DNA from 4 places in the Ensifer sp. CCNWLY38 genome. Region 1 is predicted to be linked to each of the others. Evidence: predicted binding sites of a transcription regulator. Region 1 holds the regulator's gene; each other region holds the start of a gene.
What was found. Region 1 encodes PhoB, which activates phosphate uptake and scavenging genes when phosphate is short. Its sites were predicted from a motif close to TGTCATNNANCTGTCAT; they were not measured.
Positions count from the first base shown of each region.

Region 2: the regulator PhoB is predicted to act here: its motif matches at 1,234-1,250, upstream of V7S54_RS23920 (DUF47 family protein).
Region 3: the regulator PhoB is predicted to act here: its motif matches at 1,454-1,470, upstream of V7S54_RS09700 (DUF1045 domain-containing protein).
Region 4: the regulator PhoB is predicted to act here: its motif matches at 1,123-1,139, upstream of phnC (phosphonate ABC transporter ATP-binding protein).

Region 1 covers NZ_JBBBBO010000001.1:662,100-664,299, reverse strand. The annotation lists gene phoU (phosphate signaling complex protein PhoU) at 1-394, shown strand, start outside; gene phoB (phosphate regulon transcriptional regulator PhoB) at 654-1,337, shown strand; gene V7S54_RS03265 (GcrA family cell cycle regulator) at 1,406-1,927, opposite strand.
Region 2 covers NZ_JBBBBO010000012.1:51,660-53,859, reverse strand. The annotation lists gene V7S54_RS23925 (inorganic phosphate transporter) at 1-566, opposite strand, end outside; gene V7S54_RS23920 (DUF47 family protein) at 566-1,210, opposite strand; gene recF (DNA replication/repair protein RecF) at 1,518-2,200, shown strand, end outside.
Region 3 covers NZ_JBBBBO010000004.1:18,991-21,190, reverse strand. The annotation lists gene puuE (allantoinase PuuE) at 1-381, opposite strand, end outside; gene V7S54_RS09700 (DUF1045 domain-containing protein) at 509-1,309, opposite strand; gene V7S54_RS09695 (PRC-barrel domain-containing protein) at 1,579-1,968, shown strand; gene V7S54_RS09690 (NAD(P)/FAD-dependent oxidoreductase) at 2,138-2,200, opposite strand, start outside.
Region 4 covers NZ_JBBBBO010000013.1:98,820-101,019, forward strand. The annotation lists gene V7S54_RS25525 (NAD(P)/FAD-dependent oxidoreductase) at 1-465, shown strand, start outside; gene V7S54_RS25530 (YciI family protein) at 563-940, shown strand; gene phnC (phosphonate ABC transporter ATP-binding protein) at 1,203-2,045, shown strand; gene phnD (phosphonate ABC transporter substrate-binding protein) at 2,132-2,200, shown strand, end outside.

The DNA.
Region 1 (2,200 bases):
GCGCGTGATCGCCGTTGCCGGTTCGGGCATCCCGCGCAAGCTCGCCCGCGGTCTCGAGCACCTCGCCGAGCTCGCTCTGGTGCAGCTCAAGGAAGTGCTCGACGTCTATGCCTCGCGATCGCCGGAGAAGGCCAACAGCATTCGCGAACGCGACGAGGAGATCGACGCGATCTACACCTCGCTGTTCCGCGAGCTGCTCACCTACATGATGGAAGATCCGCGCAACATCACGCCCTGCACGCATCTTCTGTTCTGCGCCAAGAACATCGAGCGTATCGGCGACCACGCGACCAACATCGCAGAGACGATCTATTACATGGCGACGGGTGCCCAGCCGGAGGGCGAGCGCCCGAAGGATGACAACACGTCGACGTTGGGCTCGGTCAACGACTAGAAGGTTTGAGCGGGATGCGGGGGACAACCGCATACACTTTTCCTCATCCCGCTCTGGCGTTAAACGCGCCGTTCGCAATGCATGCCCCATGAATATCATCCGGTCGCGGCTTCGGTCGCGGCCCCGAATTCCTGTATCTGAAGCATGCGGCTTTTCGCACCGCCTTTGAAAATGGCGGGGGTGCTCCAGATTTAGAGTGTCTGAGCGCCGGCCGGTCCGCTGGACCCGCACGGCGCTCGCGGTAAGGAGACGTTACCTGATGTTGCCAAAAATCGCCGTGGTCGAAGACGAAGAGGCGCTGAGCGTCCTGCTGCGTTACAATCTGGAAGCTGAAGGCTTCGACGTCGATACGATCCTCAGGGGTGACGAGGCGGAGATCCGGCTACAGGAACGCCTGCCCGACCTTCTGATCCTCGACTGGATGTTGCCCGGTGTCTCCGGCATCGAGCTTTGCCGTAGACTGCGCCAGCGCCCGGAGACGGAGCGGCTGCCGATCATCATGCTGACGGCGCGCGGCGAGGAAAGCGAGCGCGTCCGTGGTCTTGCGACCGGGGCGGACGACTATGTGGTCAAGCCCTTCTCGACGCCGGAGCTGATGGCCCGCGTCAAGGCGATGCTTCGCCGGGCGAAGCCCGAAGTTCTCTCGACGCTGCTGCGCTGCGGCGACATCGAGCTCGACCGGGAAACCCATCGCGTCCATCGCCGCAGCCGCGAAGTTCGCCTGGGGCCGACGGAGTTCCGCCTGCTGGAGTTCCTGATGTCCTCTCCGGGCCGTGTCTTCTCGCGCTCGCAGTTGCTGGACGGCGTCTGGGGCCACGACATCTATGTCGACGAGCGGACCGTCGACGTGCATGTCGGCCGCCTGCGCAAGGCGCTGAACTTCTCGACCATGCCTGATGTCATCCGCACCGTGCGCGGCGCCGGCTACTCGCTCGAAAGCTGAGAAGGGCAAACGGAAGTCAATAAAAAAGGGGCCGATCGGCCCCTTTCGTTTTGGTCCTGTGCGGATCCTTAGCGCATCCGACGGCGCTCGGCCGACGGCTGGTAGGCAAGCCGCGCATGGAAGCTGCAATAGGGCGAAGCTTCCGGGGAGTCGTTGCCGCAGAAGTGGAACTCTTCCTTCAGCGGGTCGCCGATCGGCCACTTGCAGGTGCGTTCGGTGAGCTGGGTCAGCTCGAGGCGGCGGGACATCGGCACGACCACGTCGGTCTGGATGCTGAAATCCTGCTCGGCAACGAGATCGACTTCGATCTCTTCCTTGAGAACGGTGGCGCCGGACGGGCGGGCAACGGTGCGGGTCGAAACGCGCGCGGCGTAGTTCGGAGCGCGCGGCGCCGAGGTCGGCCGCTTCGGGCGGGCCGCCGCAGTGGTGCTGCCGCCGGCTTTGGCGCGGCCTGGAAGGCTCAGGCGATGAACCTTGCCGATGACAGCGTTACGGCTGACGCCGCCGAGCTGTGCCGCGATCTGGCTTGCGCTCAGGCCCTCGGACCAAAGCTTCTTCAGTTTCTCCACCCGCTCGTCAGTCCAGTTCATTTCTGCACTCTCCGTTCTCAGCGTTGGGGATGGCAGAATCCCTCACCGCACCCCGGCTGAATCCCGAGGTTGCAAACGCGATAACTCTTTTGGTGACTAGGTCCGCCGCATGCGTCTAGTAATTGAATGTTAACGTACTGACCGCCGGACTCCGTGGCAAGAGTCCGGGGAATCACGCCGAATCGAATTCGTAGTTTTCCCCAACTTGCTCGATCGGCGTTGCATTTTTGCAAGCCCTTCCAGCCGATTTTTTCGTCGCAGGGAAATGGGCCT
Region 2 (2,200 bases), on a different contig from region 1:
CCGAGCGAATAGAGCGACGCGGAGACGAATTGCATCACGCGGAAGGTGCGGTCGACGGCAAAGGGCGTCTGCCGCACGAAAATCCAGGAGACGATCAACACCAGAAGCAGGGCCAGGAAGAAGCCTATCGCCGGCGACATGAAGATGGCGCCGACGGTCTTCAGAAGACCGGTCCAGACGATGGAACTAAAACCGGTGCTGGCAAGGCCGGCACCGACGAGGCCGCCGATCAGCGCATGCGACGAACTCGACGGAATGCCGAAGAGCCAGGTGACGATGTTCCAGACGATGGCGCCTAAGAGGGCCGAAAAGATCACCAGCGGCGTGACGATGCCGGGATCGATAATGCCCTTGCCGAGCGTCTCGGCCACATGCAGGCCAAAGAACAGGAAGGCGATGAAGTTGAAAAAGGCTGCCCACATGACCGCATATTGCGGCCTGAGCACCCGCGTCGAGACGATTGTCGCGATCGAGTTGGCAGCGTCGTGCAAACCGTTCAGGAAGTCGAAGAACAGCGCGATGCCGATCAGCCCGACGAGCAACGGAAAGGCGAGCGTCGCATCCATCAGACGTTCTCGATCACGATGCCGCTGATTTCATTGGCAACATCCTCGAAGCGGTCGATCACCTTTTCGAGCTCGCCATAGATCTCGCTGCCGATGATATAGGCCATCGGGTTGCTAGCGCCGTGGCGGCGGAAGAGATCCTTGAGGCCGAGGTCGTGCAATTCGTCGGCACGCCCCTCGATGCGGGTGATTTCCTCGGCGATGGCGATGAGGCGGTTGTGATTGGTTCCGATACGATCAAGCAGCGGAATGGCCTCGCCGATCAGATGCGCGGCCTGGACGATGATCGTCGCCATCTCGCGCATGCCCGGATCGAATGTCTTCTGCTCGTAGAGCCGGATCGTCTTGACCGTCTTGTGCATCATGTCGATGGCATCGTCCATCGACTGGATCAGGTCCTTGATGTCGCCGCGGTCGAACGGCGTGATGAAGGACCGGCGCACCGCCAGGAGCACTTCGCCAGTAATATGATCCGCTTCATCCTCAAGCGCGACGATCCGGTCGCACTGTTTCTCCATGTCGTCGCCACCGGCAAGCAGCCTGTCGAGCGCTTCGGCGGCACCGACGACGGTGAGCGCGTGTTTAGCGAAAAGGTCGAAAAAGCGATCTTCGCGGGGAAGCAGTTTGCGGAACCAAGCCAGCATTACAAATATATCCATCCGTGGATTGTCATGAAACTGTCATATTTGACCGAGGCGCTCAAGAAAAGCACCTGATTCAAGGGGTTTGCCGCCTATCCCCTGCCGATATCGACCTATCCCAGGCGATATCGACGCGCTGGCCATTTCGTCTTGCCTTGGCCAACGCTTTCGTCCTACTGCATGTCTCCTTAAATCGACCTCGATTTAAGGACGAAGACATGCAGCAATTCAAAGTGCTACAGCGACCTTTGCGCGTCTGATAAGACGCGCGGCGCTGTAGCTGGCGCCCAACGTCGAATCCGGTTTGCCCATGCCCCACAAGGTCTTTCTCAACCGCTTGAAGCTCACGGAGTTCCGCAACTATGCGGCTCTCGCGCTGGAGCTCGACCAGCGCCATGTGGTGCTGACGGGAGAGAATGGCGCCGGCAAGACCAATCTGATGGAAGCGGTTTCCTTCCTCTCGCCAGGACGGGGCCTGAGGCGCGCGGCTTACGCCGACGTCACCCGCGTCGGCGCGAGCGACGGGTTTTCCGTATTTGCGGAGGTCGAGGGCATGGAGGGGCCGGTCGAAATCGGCACCGGCACCGCCGGCGTGTCGGAGGGCCAATCCCGGCGGCTGAGGCTCAACGGAACGCCGGCATCAACCGTCGACGAACTGACGGATCACCTGCGCGTCCTCTGGCTGACGCCATCGATGGACGGGCTCTTCACCGGGCCTTCGGCCGACCGGCGGCGGTTCCTCGATCGGCTGGTGCTTTCGCTCGATCCGGAACATGGCCGACGCGCCAGCGAATTCGATCGGGCGATGCGCAGCCGCAACCGGCTGCTCAGCGAGTTTCGCCCGGATCCGTCCTGGCTGACTGCGATTGAGCGAGAGATGGCCGGTCTCGGCGTTTCCATGGCGCTGGCAAGGCAGGAGATGCTCGACCTCTTGACCGCACTCGTCGAACGGAATGTCGGTGACAGCGTTTTTCCGTCGGCGCGGCTGGCCCT
Region 3 (2,200 bases), on a different contig from region 1:
GTGGCTGGCGATCTCCCAGCCGGCTTCCTTCATGGCCGCAACCGCTTCCGGATTGCGTGCCATGGCGAGCGTCACGCCGTAGACGGTCAGCGGCACGTTGCGGCTGGTGAACATGCGCCACAGCCGCCAGAAACCGGAGCGCGCGCCATATTCGTAGATCGATTCCATGTTGAGATTGCGCTGCCCCTGCCAGGGCTGCGCGCCGACGATTTCGGACAGCAGACATTCGGACGCCGCGTCGCCATCGAGAATGCAGCTTTCGCCGCCCTCCTCGTAGTTCAGCACGAACTGCACGGCAATGCGCGCATCGCCCGGCCAGTTTGCCTTCGGCGGATTGCGGCCATAGCCGACGAGGTCGCGCGGATACTTAGTCTCAGACATCAAATCACCCTTCGATTTTTCCAGAACGGTATCACCGCCGACCGGATTGTCGATACCGAAATCTGCCCGCGAAGGGTCGCTGGGCGGCAAGCTCGGAATGAGACGAAGGCTGAATTCTGCGCGCTCGCTAGCGATGCGCCATCAATGCCGCGACGATGAGCGGCAAGGGCCGGATCGATCCCGTACCAAGAGAGGGCTCGGCGGCAACGCGTTTGGCGCGCTCGGCGCGCGCATTCGTGGAGATCTTGCCGAGCGGGTGCTGCGAATGCACACGCAGGGGCGCGCCGGTCTCCTGCTCGACGAAGAGGGCAAGGCTGCCGATGGCAAGCGGCGTCGCCAGACATGGCTCGAACAGCTCGCGAAGCGGCGCCTCGACCTGGCGTATCGCGTCCGATGCGAGCGGGCCAGTCAACATCATGTGGAAGCGGTACTCGTCCATCACATGAGGATCGCCCCAGCGGTGCAGGTTGGAAAACTGCGGTGCGGTCAGCCGATCCGGATCGGAGCGCTCGATCTCGTCTTCGCTGAGCGGCGCACGAAAAGCATCGAACTCCTGAACGATATTGGCCGCCAGCAGATGCATCGCGGTGCTCGGGACTTGCGGCATCAGGCCAAAGCACCGGCCGATGCGGGCGACCTCCAGGCGATCGATTTCGAACGGAGTCTGCGCGCCGGCAAAATGCATCAGCGCCTTCAGGAGCTGTGACTCCATCATGTCCGGATGCAGTCGAAACGGCGACATCATCACCGCATGGAAACCGAAGCGGCGCGGTACGGCCGTATGGTAGGCGATGTCGGCAGAGCTCAGGCCCGCAACCGAAGGCAGTTCCGCCGGTTCGCCGGAATAGACGTTGCGCCCAAGCCAGCTTGCGGCGACCGCGGAAAGCGGGTCGGCCATCGGCGGCGTAAAACAAATGGCGTAGCGCATGTCTGGCTCCGGTTATCCGTTCGAGCGGGATGAGGAAAAATGCCTGCGGTTTTCCGTCCCGCTCCAGTGAGATCGGTCACGCCTATGAGTATCGATCCGACCCGGGATCATCGTGACCTATTGGCCGCGTCTTAGGTGATTTGCGTGACAGATTGACGAAGTGGATCGTGCAAAACCACGCGATCCCGCCGGTTTGCGCACCAGATTTTCGGAACCATCCGGCCCAACGGCCGTTCCCTCAAGGTAACAATCAAGGATGGAGAAGAAGCGTGAGCTATCACAACGCAAACCTGCAGGATGCCCGGATCAAGGAAACCCACGACCTGATCGCGAGCGACAAGGTTGAAGGCACGAAGGTCTATGGCTCCGACAACAAGCACATCGGCTCGATCGAGCGCGTGATCATCGAAAAACGCAGCGGTCGTGTTGCCTACGCCGTGCTCGGTTTCGGCGGCTTCCTCGGCCTCGGCGAAGACCACTATCCGCTGCCCTGGGCGAAGTTGACGTATGACGAAAGCCTCGGCGGCTATCGCACCGACGTGACGCGCGATCAGGTCGAGCGCGCGCCGAAGTATCGCGGTCACGAGGAATACGACTGGAACGCGGAAAACGGCCGTCGCGTCTACGACTACTACGGCGTGCCGCCCTACTGGATGTAAGGTCGGACTGTCGCATGTCCGAATATTTGAGGCTCCGCCAGAGGCGGGGCCTTTTCTGTGCCCAATCCTAGAGCGCCGTGCGTTCAAGTGAACGCACAAAGGACGCTCTAGCACTTTGATTCTAGAGCATCTTTCCGCTTCCAGTGATTCCACTTGAGAGCGGGATGCTCTAGAGATGCTTCTCGCGAAGCGCCGCGATGTGATTTCGGCACAGGAAGGATTCCGGCAGATC
Region 4 (2,200 bases), on a different contig from region 1:
CGCACGGCGATCACCGTCGATCTCCCCGAAGGCATCGATGCGCTCACCTTGCCGGAGATCAACGAGATCGATGAAGACTTCTACATGAAGCCCGAGGGCGGGCGGCTGCTCGCCTCGCCGGCCGACGCCACCCCTTGCGAGCCGGCCGACGTCCAGCCCGAGGAAATCGACGTCGCCTGGGCGGCGCACTACATCGAAGAGGCAACGACCGTACCGGTTCGCCGCATCTTCAAGAGCTGGGCCGGCATGCGTAGCTTCTCACCCGACAAGTTGCCGGTCATCGGCTTTGCCCGCGACCGGCCGGATTTCTTCTGGCTTGCCGGCCAGGGCGGCTACGGCATCCTGACCTCACCGGCGCTCGGCGCGCTCGCCGCAAACCTCGTCATCGGTGCCGCGACGCCGGAAGGCTTCGACGCGGTCGGTCTCGATCCCTCGAAGTTCAGCCCGGCGCGCCTGGAGACCTAGTCTGCGTGGCGGCGGTTGCGCCTGTGGCCAAGGATGCAAGCAAGCCGATTGAAGCCGCGGGCGAAACCTGACAGGAATACGTCCGGGAGGACGGCTCATGTATTATGCGATCTTGGCTTATCACACGGCAGGCGTCGTCGAATCCTGGAGCGAGGAGGAGGACGCGGCCCTGATGTCCGATCTGCTCCAGGTGCATGATCGCTTCGTTCAGCAGAAATCTTTCGGACCGGCGGCGCGGCTCGGGCCTGCCGAAGGCGCGGTGACGCTGAGGGGCCAGGGCGAAGGCATCGTCACGGACGGCCCCTTCGCTGAAACCAAAGAGCATCTCCTTGGCCTCTACGTCGTGGACTTCCCGACGCTCGAGGCAGCAATCGCTGCGGCACGCGACCTGCGGCGCAGCAATCCAACGGCGATCTACGAGATCCGACCGATCGCGCTCTATGTTCCGGGGGCGACCTTGGAGCCTGGACCGTAGAGCCAGGAATCACGCGGCGGTATTGTGCCAGGACGCGATCAGGCGACTGCCCCTGATCAGCTCCAAATCAGGCTGATGATCCCGTCGGTGGTGAGCAGCCGGGCACCCGCCTGCGCGATGCCGTTCACTTTTGATTAACCCAGCCCGCGCAGGTGTGAACTGTAACAGAACTTACAACAAACTGACATTTCGCTTTCATGAAGCGCCGATATGGCAGGTGTCATACCGATGACCGGTCTCCCCGCAAGAGGACCTGCTAGAAATGTTTCAGTTGAAGAGTGTAACCCGCCAGTTCGGCAAGAAGACAGCCGTGAGTTCGGTTACCTTCGACATCCCCCAGGGTCAGATGGTCGGCGTCATCGGCCGCTCGGGCGCCGGCAAGTCGACGCTGCTGCGCATGATCAATCGCCTCGTCGACCTGTCTTCAGGCTCGATCGTCTATGACGGCGCGGAAGTGTCGTCACTTCGCGGCGCTGCACTGCGCAACTGGCAGCGCGACTGTGCCATGATCTTTCAGCAGTTCAACCTGGTGCCGCGCCTCGACGTGCTCACCAACGTTCTGCTCGGTCGCCTCAATCACCGCTCGACGGTCTTAAGCATCCTCAACATGTTCACCCGCGAAGAACGCATCATGGCGATCGGCGCGCTCGAGCGCCTCGGCATCGAACAGACTGCACTTCAGCCCGCAGGCACGCTCTCTGGCGGTCAGCAGCAGCGCGTGGCGATCGCCCGCGCGCTGATGCAGCAGCCGAAGGTTCTGCTCGCCGACGAGCCGATCGCCTCGCTCGACCCGCTGAACGCCAAGATCGTCATGGACGCGTTGCGCGACATCAACGAACGCGACGGCATCACGGTCATCACCAACCTTCACACCCTCGATACCGCGCGCAACTATTGCGAACGCGTCATCGGCATGGCGCACGGCCGCGTCGTCTTCGACGGCCAGCCGAAGGACCTGACGTCGGCAGCGGTTGCCGAGATCTACGGCGCCGACACGGGCATCGAGGAATCGATGACCTCCACCAGCATCAACATTCCGGCGGCCGAACCGCAGGAAGAAACGGCATCGGCCGGCCTCAAGCCGCTGGCACTGGCCGGCATCTGACGCCCGCCAGGATCGAAAGCCCGCGTCAAGGGCACCTCTTTGAAACCGAATAGGATCCGGCCAAGCCGGACACACGGGAGAACCTTATGCTGAAGAAAGCTCTGCTGGGCGCCGTCGCGCTCCTCGCCCTCGTCGGCCACGCCCAGGCTGAAGAC